One region of the Acidovorax sp. JHL-9 genome, then DNA from elsewhere that is predicted to be linked to it. Evidence: predicted binding sites of a transcription regulator. Region 1 holds the regulator's gene; the other holds the start of a gene.
What was found. Region 1 encodes sigma-54, which starts transcription at its own class of promoters, with help from an activator protein. Its sites were predicted from a motif close to TGGCANGNAANCTGCTTT; they were not measured.

Region 1 (7,302 bases):
AGCGTTTGAATCCCCCAAGGTCGCGGCCCATGGCGACTTCGCCTGTACCGCCGCCATGCAGCTGGCCAAGCCGCTCAAGCTCAACCCGCGCGCTCTGGGCGAGCAGCTCAAGACCGCGCTGGAGGCCACGCCTGCCTTCCAGCGCTGGGTGGCCGCCATCGAGATCGCCGGCCCCGGTTTTCTGAACATCCGCCTGCAGCCCGCGGCCAAGCAGGAGGTGGTGCGCGAGGTGCTGGCCGCTGGCGCGCGCTTTGGTTACCAGGCCGATCGGGGCGAGAAGGTGCTGGTCGAGTTCGTCTCGGCCAACCCCACCGGCCCGCTGCATGTGGGCCATGGCCGCCAGGCGGCTTTGGGCGATGCCATCTGCAACCTGTTCGGCACGCAGGGCTGGAAGGTGCACCGCGAGTTCTATTACAACGACGCGGGCGTGCAGATCGATACGCTGACCAAGAGCACGCAGCTGCGCGCCAAGGGCTTCCAGCCGGGCGATGACTGCTGGCCCACCGACAGCGACAACCCGCTGGCCAAGAACTTCTACAACGGCGACTACATTGCCGACATCGCCGAGGCCTTCAAGGCCCGGGCCACTGTGAAGGCCGATGACCGCGAGTTCACCGCCAACGGCGATGTGGAGGACTACGACAATATCCGCCAGTTCGCCGTGGCCTACCTGCGCAACGAGCAGGACAAGGACCTGCAGGCTTTCGCCCTGCACTTCGACGAGTATTACCTCGAATCGAGCCTGTACACCAGCGGCCGCGTCGAGGCCACGGTGAACAAGCTCATCGCCAACGGCAAGACCTACGAGCAGGACGGCGCGCTGTGGCTCAGGAGCACCGACTACGGCGACGACAAGGACCGCGTCATGCGCAAGCAGGACGGCACGTACACCTACTTCGTGCCTGACGTGGCCTACCACATCGCCAAGTGGGAGCGCGGCTTCACCAAGGTCGTCAACATCCAGGGCACGGACCACCACGGCACCATCGCCCGCGTGCGCGCCGGCCTGCAGGCGGCCGACGTCGGCATTCCCCAGGGCTACCCCGACTACGTGCTGCACACCATGGTGCGTGTGGTCAAGGGGGGCGAGGAGGTCAAGATCAGCAAGCGCGCGGGCAGCTACGTCACGCTGCGCGACCTGATCGAGTGGACCAGCAAGGACGCCGTGCGCTTCTTCCTTTTGAGCCGCAAGCCCGACACCGAGTACACCTTCGATGTGGACCTGGCCGTGGCGCAGAACAATGACAACCCGGTGTACTACGTGCAGTATGCGCATGCGCGCATCTGCTCGGTACTGCGCGCCTGGCAAGAGGCGGGCGGTGGCGATATGGCGGCGCTGAAGGATGTGGATCTGTCGGCCCTCGAAGGCCCGCAGGCCCAGGCGCTGATGCTGCAGCTGGCCAAATACCCCGAGATGCTCACCGCCGCCGCGCAGGGCGAGGCGCCGCACGACGTCACCTTCTACCTGCGCGACCTGGCCGCCAGCTACCACAGCTACTACGATGCCGAGCGCATCCTGGTGGACGACGAGGCCGTGAAGAAGGCACGCCTGGCCCTCGTCGCCGCCACCGCGCAGGTGTTGCACAATGGCCTGGCCGTGCTGGGCGTATCGGCTCCAGCCAGAATGTAAGCAGTTACTACCATGAAGAAAAAACAGACGGGTGGCGCCATCATCGGGTTCATCGTCGGGGTCGTCGTGGGCCTGGGTGCCGCGCTGGCCGTGGCCGTGTATGTGACCAAGGTGCCTGTGCCTTTCCTGAACAAGGGCGGCCTGCGTGGCGTGGACCAGGATGCCGCCGAGGCCCAGAAGAACAAGAACTGGGATCCGAACTCGCCGCTCTACGGCAAGAACCCCGCGCGCCCGCCGGCTCCGGCCGCCGCCGCGTCGGCCAGTGCCAATGGCACGGCCCCGGCCGCCGATGCCACCGCTGCGCGCACGCCCGCCAGCAAGCCTGCAACGGCCGAGGCCAAGCCCGCCACGAAGGCCGACGCCAAGCCTGCCGCCTCGGCGGACCCGCTGGGCGACCTGGCCAAGGCCAGGTCGGCGGCGGTCGATCCGTTTGACTATTTCGTACAGGCCGGGGCGTTCCCCACCCAGTCTGGGGCCGATGCGCAGCGCGCCAAACTGGCCATGCTGGGCTGGGAAGCCCGCGTGAGCGAGCGCGAACAGAATGGCCGCACCATGTACCGCGTGCGCGTGGGCCCGTTTTCCAAGCGCGACGATGCCGAGCAGCTGAAGGAAAAGCTGGAAGGCGCCGGCGTCGAGTCCGCGATGGTGCGTGTCCAGCGCTAGGATGTTCATCGCCATCGCCTGAACTTTTTCGTGGGGGCGTTCTCACACCCCCAGACCAGAACAAGGAGTGTCCCCGTCATGAAACGCCGCGAGTTTTCCCTGTCCACCGCTTCGGTGGTTGCCGCTTCCGCCCTGACCCTGCCGCTGGCCACGCCGGCCATGGCGCAGGCGCGCCAGTTCAAGGAGGGCAAGGACTACACCAGGCTCGCCAAGCCCCTGGCGCCGGATGCGCCCGCCGGCAAGGTCGATGTGATCGAGTTCTTCTGGTACAGCTGCCCGCACTGCAACTCCTTTGAGCCCGCGCTCGATGCCTGGGTCAAGGCAGCCCCCAAGGATCTCAGCATCCGTCGCATTCCCGTGGCTTTCAATGCCAGCTTCGTACCCCAGCAAAAGCTGTATTTCGCGCTCGAAGGCATGGGCAAGCTCGACACCTTGCACGCCAAGGTGTTCCGCGCCATCCACGTCGAAAAACTCAAGCTGGCCAAGGACGAGGACATCTTCGCCTGGGTGGCCCAGCAGGGGGTGGACGCAGCCAAGTTCAAGGAGGTCTACACCTCCTTCACGGTGTCCAGCCAGGTGCGCCGCGCCTCGGCGCTGCAGGAGGGCTATGGCGTGGAAGGCGTTCCTTCGATGGGCGTGGCCGGCCGGTTCTATACCGATGGCACCATGGCCGGCAGCATGCAGACCGTGCTGCAGGTGGTGGAGTATCTGGCGGGCGTGGCGCGCAAGGGTTGATGCCACATTTGCCCCCGTTCGAGAGGCCCGCGTTTGCGGGCTTTTTCATGGGCGCCAGCGCTGTGCGTGGCTACAATGAACGCAAGATTTGTGCCTCATGAAAAAAAGATACCTCCCGATCCTGCTGCTCTCGGCCCTGGCCTGCGCCCCTGGCGTGGGCCATGCCGAAAAGGCCGACCGCAACAAGCCCATGAACATCGAGTCCGATGCGCTGCGCCACGATGAGCTCAAGCAGACCAGCGTGTTCACGGGCCGGGTGGTCATGACCAAGGGCACCATCGTGCTGCGCGGTGCGCAACTGGATGTGCGCCAGGATGCCGATGGCTACCAGTACGGCGTGGTGACGGCCGAACCCGGCAAGCGCGCATTCTTCCGGCAAAAGCGCGACACCGTGGCCGGTGCCCCGGACGAGTTCATCGAGGGCGAGGGTGAGGTCATCGAGTACGACGGCCGTGCCGACAATGTGCGCTTCATCACCCGTGCCGAAATGCGCCGCTACCGGGAATCGGTGGTGACCGATCAGCTCTCGGGCGCCGTCATCGTCTACAACAACCTCACCGACGTGTTCACTGTCGATGGCCAGAAGAAATCGGCCAACAGTGCAGCGGGTGAAGCGCCGGCCCCCGGCGGGCGCGTGCGCGCCGTGTTGTCGCCCAAGGAGCAGCCTCCTGCCGCTGCCCCGGCCCCAGCAGCCAGCGGGCCGGTGCTGCGCCCCAGCAACACCCTCGGCGGCGCAAGCAAGTGAGTGCCGTGATGGTGAACACAAGCCCTGACACCCAGGCGGGCAGCCGCCTGGAAGTCGCGCACCTCGAAAAGTCCTATGGCAGCCGCAAGGTCGTCAAGGATGTGTCGCTGGTCGTGCAAAAGGGCGAGGTGGTGGGCTTGCTCGGCCCCAATGGCGCGGGCAAGACCACTTCGTTCTACATGATCGTGGGCCTGGTGCGCTGCGATGGCGGTGACATCCGCATCGATGGCCACTCGGTGGCGGACATGCCCATCCACCGGCGCTCGCGCCTGGGGCTGTCCTATCTGCCGCAAGAGGCGTCGATTTTTCGCAAGCTGAACGTCGAGGAAAACGTGCGCGCCGTGCTGGAGCTGCAGCGGGGCGACGACGGCAAGCCGCTCGCCAGGAAGGAGATCGAAGCACGCCTCACTGCCTTGCTGCAGGAGTTGCGCGTGGACCATCTGCGTGAATCGCCGGCCCTGGCCCTGTCGGGTGGCGAGCGCCGCCGCGTCGAGATCGCCCGCGCCCTGGCCACCCAGCCGCGCTTCATTCTGCTCGACGAGCCCTTCGCCGGCATCGACCCGATTGCCGTGATCGAGATCCAGCGCATCATCGGTTTCCTGAAGGCGCGCGGCATTGGCGTGCTGATCACCGACCACAACGTGCGCGAGACGCTGGGCATCTGCGACCACGCCTTCATCATCAGCGATGGCCGCGTTCTGGCCCAGGGCACGCCGTCCGAAATCGTGGACAACGCCGAGGTGCGCCGCGTCTATCTCGGCGAGCACTTCCGGATGTGAGCATGGCCCCCACGCTTCCTCACTTCGTGTGGTCGCTGCCCCCCAGGGGGCCCCAGACCGCCTTCGGGCGGCCGGGCGACGGGCGGATGGCTGCCCTTGTGTTGGCCGTTGCATGAAGCCCGGCCTTTCGCTGCGCGTTTCGCAGCACCTGTCGCTCACGCCGCAGTTGCAGCAATCGATCCGGCTGTTGCAGCTGTCGACGCTGGAGCTGTCGCAGGAAGTCGAGCAGATGCTCGACGAGAACCCTTTTCTGGAGCGCACGGCCGATGAAGCGCCGCGCGAGGAGTTTGGCCTGGAAACCGCCGACATGCCCGCGCAGGCCGATGACTACAGCGCGGACGATGCGCTGTTTTCAGGAGCTTCCAGCGCAGGCAGCACAAGCGCTGAAGGCCAAAATGATGTTGAAATGGCCAGCGCCGGTGCGGACGAGCCCGACTGGAGCGGCGACGGCACGGTGGACATGGCGCCCAATGACGCCGAGTGGGGTGGCGATGCGCCGGCCCGCAACCGCAACGATGCCGAAGGCGACGAGGCCGACGCCACCGAGCTGGCCCGCTCGCACGAATCACTGACGGCCTTCTTGCACCGCCAGGCGCTGGCACTGCGCCTGTCCGAGGTGGACCGCGCCGCGCTGCGCTTTCTCATCGAATCGCTCAACGACGACGGCTATCTCGAAGAACCGCTCGAAGCGCTGGCCATCGGCCTGGCCGGGCCGGACGACCTGGAGCAGATCGAAGAACTGGTGCACCGTTTCACCGTGGCCCAGCGCCTGCTGCAAAGCCTGGATCCCGTGGGCGTGGGCGCGCGTGGCCTGGCCGAGTGCCTGACCTTGCAGCTCAAGGCCCTGGCCGCCGACGAAGACAGCGAGATCGATCCTGGTACCGTGCAGACCGCGTTGCGCGTGTGCCAGCAGCCGCTGGAGATGCTGGCCCGCCGTGACATCCGCCGCCTGACGCAGTTGTGCGGCGATGGCGAAGAGCGCACGCGCGCCGCCATGGCGCTGATCGCCCGCCTGGAGCCGCGCCCCGGCCGCCGGTTTGCCGATGTGGAGCGCAACATCATCGTGCCCGACGTCATCGTGCGCAAAGCCGGGCGCGCCAACGGGCGTGACGGCCAGCACAACTTCATCGTGCAGCTCAACCCCGACGTGATGCCGCGCCTGCGCGTGCACGACATCTATGCCGGTGCGCTGCGCGGCCACAAGGGGGGCGAGGGCCACCAGGGCATGCAGCAGCGCCTGCAGGAGGCGCGCTGGTTCATCAAGAACATCCAGCAGCGCTTCGACACCATCCTGCGCGTCTCGCGCGCCATCGTCGAGCGGCAGAAGAACTTCTTCACCCACGGCGAGCTGGCCATGCGCCCCCTGGTGCTGCGCGACATCGCCGACGAGCTGGGACTGCACGAGTCCACCATCAGCCGCGTGACCACGGCCAAGTACATGGCCACGCCGATCGGCACCTACGAGCTCAAGTATTTCTTTGGCTCGGGCCTGGGCACCGAAACCGGCGGCAATGCATCGAGCACCGCCGTGCGCGCGCTGATCAAGCAGTTCGTGTCGGCGGAGAACCCGGCCAAGCCGCTGTCCGACAGCCAGATCGCCGAGATGCTCAAGGAGCAGGGCATCGAATGCGCGCGCCGCACCGTGGCCAAGTACCGCGAGGCGCTCAAGATCGCGCCGGCCAATCTGCGCAAGGCGCTGTAGCCTTTTGGGGGGGCGCGTGCCTGCTGCAGCGTGCCCTGTTTGCTGTTTTTTCTCCCGTCACCCCGCTTACCACGCCATGGCCCGCATCGTCTTCGACCTCCCCGCGCATTTCGGCTTTGCCACCGAGCTGCAGATCTACATCAGCCACGTCAACCAGGGCGGGCACCTCGACAACGCGCAGCTGCTGAGCCTGGTGTCCGAGGCGCGTGTGCGCTTCTTCCAGTCGCTGGGTTTCCCCGAGGCCGATGTGGGGGGCCTGTCGATCGTGGTGGGTGACATCGTGGCGCAGTACCGGTCGGAAGGATTCCATGGCGAAACCATGCGCGTCGAGATGACCCCCGTGGACTTCAACCGCTATGGTTTCGATCTGGTCTTTCGCATGACCGAGAAGTCGCAGGGCCGCGAAGTGGCGCGCGGCAAGACCGGCATCGTTTTCATCGGCAAGGCCGATCGCAAGGTGGCGGTTATCCCTGAATCCATCCGCCAGCTGCTGCTGGCCCGCGCGGGTGAGCCCGGTTCCCCCGTACTGCCCGAGCGCGTATCCTCCCCATCGACATGAACCAACTCCAACTTTTCCTGCCCTGCGCCGCCGGCGTCGAGGGCTACCTGGCCGATGAGGTGCATGGCATTACCGGCCTCACGGGGCAAGACCTGCTGGTGGGCCGGGGCGGCGTGCTGCTGCGCGCTTCGTGGCGCGATGCGCTGCTGCTCAACCTGCACAGCCGCCTGGCCCAGCGCGTGCTGGTGCAGCTGGCGCACCGGCCCTACCGTTCCGAGAACGACCTCTATGGCATGGCCAGCGACGTGGCCTGGGAGATCTGGTTCACCACGCGCCAGACCTTCAAGGTCGAGGTGACGGCCCAGCACAGCCCGCTGCAAAGCCTCAATTTCGCGGGGCTCAAGGTCAAGGATGCCGTGGCCGACCGCTTTCGCCACAAGAGCGGCGTGCGCCCCGACGTGAACACCCAGTGGCCCGACGTGCGCATTCACCTGCACCTGACCACCGACGAGGCCACGCTCTACATCGACACCTCGGGCGAGCCGCTGT
Region 2 (7,302 bases), on a different contig from region 1:
TTCTGATAACGGGTTGCGCTTGATCCACGGGCGCTGGGGCCGAGAAAAGGTCCAAACTGTCGGTCATGACCGCACCAGCGCTCAACTGAAGAGACGCCGCGCCAGCACGGACCCGGCCGACAGATCGCGGCCATCCAATTGGTCGTACAGCAGCTCCAGGTCGGCGGCAATCGGGTCCATGGCCATGGCGGGCAGCGGCTGGCCGTTCTGGTCGCAGAGCACGCCGTCCATGGCCTGGCACAGGGCGGCCGCCACCTCACGCAGGCGGGCAAAGGGCTGTTCGCTGCGGTGCACCTGGGCGACATCCAGGCTCAGCGTGAGGTCGCGGATGGCGGATTGCTCGGGGTCGTCGGCCAACGCGGCCTGTGTGTCGTAGCCCAGCGTGAGCACGGGTGGCAGGCCCTGGATGCCGGCCGGCAGCACCAGGCGGCCGGGCATGGCGCCGGCCACAAAGCCCAGGCGGGCGGCGTTCTGCTGCACATAACCGGGGCTCCATGCGGCCTGGCGGGCGCGCAACATGAACATGAGCTGGGCATCGTGGTCGCTGGCGAACTGGTCCAGCTCGCGGGCGCGGGCCACCTCCTGCAGCATGTCCGGGAAGTCGGGGGCGGCGTTGATGGTATCGGCGAAGGCCTGGGCCTTGACCACGAATTCCGAAAACTCGATCTCGTTGAGCGCGCCCGTGCGGTTGGCCAGTTGCACGCCGGCCTGAAAGCTCTGGTAGCGCTGGCCGGGCGCAGGGGTTTCCCACTGCTGCGTGGCCTCGTTGAGGCCCTCGATGGCAAAAGGCTTGCTGCCCGCGCGGCGCGTGGGCGGCAGCGCGGCCAGCGCCGCATCGCCGGACACGGATTGCTCAGGCTGCAGCGTGGCGATGATGTCGATCAGCGGGTCCAGCCCCAGGCGGCGCTCGTGCAGCAGGGGCGGTACCGGCAGCTCCATGGCATCGCTGGCATCCACCGTGTGGCTGGCGGGATCGGGGCCGCGGTCCAGGCCATGGAACGCACCGCCATCCACCGGCGCAGCCGCGTCGGCTTCGAAGGCGGGCTCCTGGCGCAGCACCGGCTCGGCCGTGCGCTCAGGCTCTTGCGGCAAGGCGCGCTTGGGCGCATTGCGCCGCGAGGTCCAGGCGTTGTAGGCCACGATCAGGGCCAGCACCAGACCGCCGATGATGGCCAGGCTCAGTTGCAATGTGCTCATAGAAAATATTTTCGGCTATCCGTTGCGCTGCGCACACCCAGCTGCGCATGAAACTGGCGCGGCCCATGCCAGAGACGCCGAACAAGGGCTGCCCCGCAGTGAGGGCGGCGTCCCCCTGGAGGGGGAAGGCGCGAAGCGACACAGGGGGTGCTTCATACATTCGCCATGGAGAGGGCGCTTTCCATGTCCACGGCCACGATGCGCGAGACGCCCTGCTCCTGCATGGTCACGCCAATCAGCTGTTCGGCCATTTCCATGGCGATCTTGTTGTGGCTGATGAACAGGAACTGGGTTTCGCGGCTCATGCTGGAGACCAGCTTGGCATAGCGTTCGGTGTTGGCGTCGTCCAGCGGCGCATCCACCTCGTCCAGCAGGCAGAACGGCGCGGGGTTGAGCTGGAAGATGGCAAACACCAGTGCGATGGCCGTGAGGGCCTTCTCGCCGCCCGACAGCAAGTGGATGGTCTGGTTCTTCTTGCCGGGCGGCTGCGCCATCACCTGCACGCCCGAATCGAGGATTTCGTCGCCGGTGATGATGAGCTTGGCCTGGCCGCCGCCGAACAGCTCGGGGAACATGCGGCCAAAGTGCGCGTTGACGGTGTCGAAGGTGCCCGAGAGCAGCTGGCGCGTTTCGCCGTCGATCTTGCGGATCGCGTCTTCGAGCGTGTTCATGGCCTCGGTCAGGTCGGCCGTCTGCGCATCCAGGAACACCTTGCGTTCGCTGGCGAGTTTCAGCTCGTCGAGTGCCGCGAGGTTGACGGCGCCGAGGGCGGCGATCTCGCGGTGCAGGCGGTCGATTTCGCTTTGCAGGCCGCCCACGCGCACATTGCCCTCCTCGATGGAGCGCGCCACGGCTTCCAGGTCAGCCTGGGCGTCCTGCAGCAGGGTGGTGTACTGCTCCAGGCCCAGGCGCGCGGCCTGTTCCTTGAGCTGGAATTCAGTGATGCGGGCGCGCAGCGGATCGAGCGCACGTTCGAGCTGCATGCGGCGCTCGTCGCTGGCGCGCAGCTTGGCCGTGAGGTCGTCGTATTCGCTGCGCTGGGCTGAAAGGGCTTTTTCGCGCTCCATCTTCATGTCGAGCGCCTGCTGCAGGCCGCCCTGCGCGGCGGCGTCGGACAGGCGGGCCAGCTCATCGCGCGCGCGCTGCTGCTCGTCGGCCAGGGCTGTGGCCTGCTGGGTCGCGGTTTCGATCGAGCGCGACAGCTCGCCCCGCCGTGCCTCCACACTGCGCTGCGAGAACATGGCCTCTTGCGCCTGGCGCTCCAGCGTACGCTGCTGTTCGCGGCAGGCGGTGAGCTTGCGCTCGGCCTCGAGCACGCGGTCGCCCAGTTGCGCCTCGCGTTCCTGGCTGTCGGCCAGCTGCATGTCGAGTTCTTCAAAGCGCGCTTCGGCGGACACGCGGCGCTCCTGCAGGTCGGCCAGCTGGGCCTCGACCTCGGCCAAGTCACCGTCAATCTGCTGGCTGCGTGCACGGGTCTGTTCGGCCAGCTGGGTCAGGCGCAGGGTTTCGACCTGCAACTCGTGCGCGCGGCTCTGGGTTTCGGTGGCGTCGCGCCGGGCTGCCACCAGACGCTGCGAGGCATCGGCATAGGCAGATTCGGCGCGGACCAGGGCAGTGCGCGATTCCTCGGCGATGAGCGCTTGGGCGCGCAGTTCCTTCTCCAGATGCTCGATCTCCTGCGCGCGGGCCAGCATGCCGGATTGCTCGGAGTCCTGCGCGTAAAAGCTCACGCTGTGGGCACTGACCGCATGGCCCGTGGGCACGAACACCATTTCGCCGGGTTGCAGCTGGCTGCGGCGGGCCAGGGCTTCGTCCAGCGTGGGCGCGGTGGTGCAGCCCTGCAGCCAGTCGGTGAGCACGGCACGCAGGCCGGCGTCGTTCAGGCGCAGCAGGTCCGACAGGCGGGCGTGGGGTGACGATGTTTCGGGGTGGCCCGCAGCGGGGGCGCTGTAGAAGGCCAGCCGCGCGGGCGGGGCATCGGTGCCACCCGATCCGAGAAAACCGCGCACCATGTCCAGGCGCCCGACTTCCAGCGCGCCCAGGCGCTCGCGCAGCGCGGCTTCCAGCGCGTTTTCCCAGCCGGGCTCGATGTGGATGCGGCTCCACAGGCCTTGCAGGCCATCGAGCCCGTGCTTGGCGAGCCAGGGGCGCAGCTTGCCGTCGGTCTTGACCTTTTCCTGCAGTGCCTTCAAGGCTTCCATGCGGGCGGACAGGTCGGTCTGCCGCGCACTCTCGGTGTTCACGGCCTGCTGGCGCGCGCGGCGGTCTTCGTCGAGCTGGGGCACGGACTCCTGCAGCTCGTGCAGGCGGGCCTCAGTGGTTTCGGCGATCTCCTGCGCTTGTTCGAGTTGTTCGCGCAGGTTGTCCAGGCGGGCTTCGTCGGGCGCGGCCAGGGCGTTGCGGTCGGTGCGCAGGCGCTCGAAGCGGGCATCGAGCTGGCGGCTTTGTTCGTCAAAACTGCGCTGCTCGGCGGCCAGCACGCCAATCTGCTGCTGCACCTGCACCACGCTGCTGCGTTGCTCGGCCGTGCGGCTCTGGGCCTGGCGCAGGGCTTCTTCCAGGTCGGGCAGCTGCATGGCCTGCTCTTCGACCTGGGCGGCCAGCAGTTCGGCGCGCTCTTCGGCATCCACGCCGGCACCGGCGAGGTTTTCGAGCTCGATGTCGGCCTCTTCCTTGCGGGTTTGCCACTGGGCGACCTGCTCCGCCAGAGTGACGAGGCGCTGCTCCACGCGCTGGCGCCCTTCGACCACGTAGCGGATCTCGGCTTCGAGCTTGCCCACCTCGGCCGTGGCCTCGTACAACTTGCCCTGGGCCTGGTTGACCTGGTCGCCAGCGGCGTAATGCGCCTGGCGGATGGTTTCGAGGTCGGACTCCACTGCACGCAGGTCGGCCATGCGCGATTCAAGGTCGTTCACGGCCTGCAGGCCGTCCAGGCGCACCTTGGCCTGGTCGGCTTCGGCGTCGGCGCGCTTGAGGAACCACAACTGGTGCTGCTTGAGTGTGGCGTCGGCCTGCAACGCGTTGTATCTGGCGGCCACCTCGGCCTGTTTTTCGAGCTTTTCGAGGTTGGCATTGAGCTCGCGCAGGATGTCTTCGACCCGCGTGAGGTTCTCGCGCGTGTCGTGCAGCCGGTTCTCGGTCTCTCGGCGGCGCTCCTTGTATTTGGAGACGCCGGCGGCCTCTTCGAGGAACAGGCGCAGTTCCTCGGGGCGGCTTTCGATGATGCGGCTGATGGTGCCCTGGCCGATGATGGCGTAGGCGCGCGGCCCCAGGCCCGTGCCCAGGAACACGTCCTGGACGTCGCGGCGGCGCACGGGCTGGTTGTTGAGGTAATAGCTGCTGGTGCCGTCGCGCGTGAGCACGCGGCGCACGGCCACCTCGCCGTACTGGCCCCATTGGCCGCCCGCACGGTGGTCGGAATTGTCGAACACCAGCTCGACGCTGGCGCGGCTGGCCTGCTTGCGCGTGGTGGTGCCAGAAAAGATCACGTCCTGCATGGACTCGCCACGCAGCTCGCTGGCCTTGCTTTCGCCCAGAACCCAGCGCACCGCATCCATGATGTTGGACTTGCCGCAGCCGTTCGGCCCCACCACGCCCACCAGCTGACCAGGCAGCATGAAATTGGTGGGTTCAGCGAACGACTTGAAGCCGGAGAGTTTGATGGAATTGAGACGCACGAATCACCTGTAACACCGTACCACTGGCAAAGCGCCAGGGCCGGTCGTCAGTCGCCGCCGGGCGCGCTGGCGTGCCGGGCGGTTCGAAGGGTGAATGTTAACTGAGGTGGTTGGCGTTGCCGCGCAGCGTGGGCCGGGTCATCGCCTGCGCGGCCTGGGAATGCAGAGCAGCCCCGCACGCCGGCCCATGGGCCCGGGGGCTACCCAGCCCCTGTTTGTCGACTTTTTTTACACATCATCCGGCCGCTTGTGAAATTGGGATACCAAGTGTTTGATTTTGTTATCTATTTTCTGAGTGGCATACATCATGCTTCCTGGTGCGCACCACCGCAAGAAAATCCAAGGAAAGTCCTCCATGAATCTCCAGAAACTTCTTCACACCGTTGCCCTTTGCGGCGGATTGATGGGAATGGGCAGCAGCCATGCTGCGGCCATGATCTTCGACAGCGTGACCGACACGGGTTCGATTCTGTATTCGGCGACCCAGGATGGCGCCACGCTTTCCGCAACGGTGAAGTTCACACTCAACTCTTTGACAGCAGCCCAAGCCATCTTTGAAGTGGAGGTGCTGAACAACTCCTTTGGCCCAGGGACCAACCGGCTGACGTCGTTTGGCATCGACATCGTGAGCCCCACATTAAATTTTGCGTCAGCCAACGAAGGCTGGGATGCCACGCGCAACACCAACTTCCCGTCTTTTCAAACCGTAGACCTTTGCATTTGGGACGGCAGCAGCTGTTCCGGCGGGGGTAACCAGGGCGTTGGTGAGGGGCAGAGGGATATCTTTGCGCTGACACTGGGGACCGCCGGGAATTTCCTCACGAATGGGGTTTCATTCACAAGCCCCTATGCCGCCAAGTTTCAAGACGCTGGAACCCAGGGCAGCTCCATTGAACTCGCCGGCTGCATTGTGGGCACGCCCCATTGCGATCCCACCCCGGTTCCCGAGCCGGCCTCGATCGCGCTGGTGGGTTTGGGCCTGCTTGGCGCCGCCCTGGCCCGCCGCCGCAAGGCTTGAACGCACGGCGATGCCCCAGAACAGGCCAGACATCTTGCCTGCCCCCGCAAAAAGCGCTCGGTGAGCGCTTTTTCATGGGCGCTTCCAGTCCGTGGGCCAATGGCCGGTTCTCTGTACCCTGTCAGGGCGGACTCACGAGCAAACCGATCCTGTTTTTTGAAAGGGCCACTTCAGTCCTGGCGTTCATAGAGAAAGCGCTGGCAACCATCCATTCTGGTGAAAGCAGGATGAGGGCAGAGCAACGGATGCTGCCTCGCCTACGTCTGCGGCAGGTCCGGGCCATTGGTCTGCAGCACCAGCGCCTCGAACTCGGCCGCCGGCAGTGGTGGACTCAGCAAAAAACCCTGCCAGGCGTGGCAATGGTTGCGGGCCAGGAACTCACGCTGCGCCTCGGTTTCAACGCCCTCGGCGATCACGCGCAAGCCCAGGCTGGTAGCCAGCGCCACCACGGTGCGGGCGATGGCCGCGTCGTTGGGGTCGGTGAGCACGTCGCGCACAAAGTTCTGGTCGATCTTGAGCTGGTCGAGCGGCAGACGCTTGAGGTAAGCCAGCGACGAATAGCCGGTGCCAAAGTCGTCCAGCGAAAAACCCACGCCATAGGCCCTGAGCTGGCCCATTTTCTCGATGGTGTCTTCCACGTCGTCGAGCAGCAGGCCTTCGGTCAGCTCCAGCTTGAGGAGATGCCCATCGGCGCCCGTGCCAGCCAGCGCCGCCAGCACCTGCGGAACGAAATCGGCCTGGTGGAACTGCCGTGGGCTCACATTGACGGCCAGGCACAGCGAGGCCAGGCCCGGTTGCTCCGACCACAATGCCAGCCGCTCGCAAGCGGTCTTGAGCACCCATTCACCCAGCGGCAGGATCAGGCCCGACTCCTCGGCCAGCGGAATGAACTGGGCGGGCGAGATGAAACCGCCCTGCGGGTGGCGCCAGCGCAGCAGCGCCTCGGCACCGGTGATGCGGCCCTGCTCGATCTGCGCCTGGTAATACAGCTCGAACTGGCCCTGGGCCAGACCGGCACGCAGGTCCTGCTCCATGGCCGCCCTTGCGCTCACGGCGGCCTGCATTTGCGGGTCGTAGAACCGCAGGGTGTCGCGCCCCGCCGATTTGGCCTGGTACATGGCCAGGTCCGCCCGCTTGAGCAGCTCGTCCACGGTTTCGCGCATGCCGCTGAAAATGGTGATTCCCATGCTCAGCGAACTGTGGTGGACCTCACCGTGCAACTGGTAGGGCTCGCGCAGCGTCGCCAGAATTTTCTGGCCCGTTTCTTCGCTGCGTGCCGCCGCCTCTTCGGGGTTGTTGCCCAGGTCTTCCAGCACCACCACGAATTCATCGCCACCCTGGCGCGCCACCGTATCGTCCTCATGCACGCAGCCGAGCAGCCGCTGGGCCACTTGCTGCAGCAGCATGTCG

Region 2: K225_RS0111390 (cistern family PEP-CTERM protein) is a predicted target of sigma-54. The motif match lies at 5,171-5,188, and genes of this name have one in related genera.

What each region holds. Positions count from the first base shown of each region.
Region 1 is NZ_AUEX01000004.1:209,972-217,273, reverse strand. It holds gene argS (arginine--tRNA ligase) at 1-1,630, shown strand, start outside; gene K225_RS0105145 (SPOR domain-containing protein) at 1,643-2,293, shown strand; gene K225_RS0105140 (thiol:disulfide interchange protein DsbA/DsbL) at 2,372-3,028, shown strand; gene lptA (lipopolysaccharide transport periplasmic protein LptA) at 3,126-3,773, shown strand; gene lptB (LPS export ABC transporter ATP-binding protein) at 3,782-4,552, shown strand; gene K225_RS0105125 (RNA polymerase factor sigma-54) at 4,665-6,254, shown strand; gene K225_RS0105120 (thioesterase family protein) at 6,331-6,813, shown strand; gene K225_RS0105115 (class I SAM-dependent RNA methyltransferase) at 6,810-7,302, shown strand, end outside.
Region 2 is NZ_AUEX01000015.1:34,747-42,048, reverse strand. It holds gene ligA (NAD-dependent DNA ligase LigA) at 1-67, opposite strand, end outside; gene K225_RS0111400 (cell division protein FtsZ) at 82-1,197, opposite strand; gene smc (chromosome segregation protein SMC) at 1,350-4,874, opposite strand; gene K225_RS0111390 (cistern family PEP-CTERM protein) at 5,230-5,892, shown strand; gene K225_RS0111385 (EAL domain-containing protein) at 6,150-7,302, opposite strand, start outside.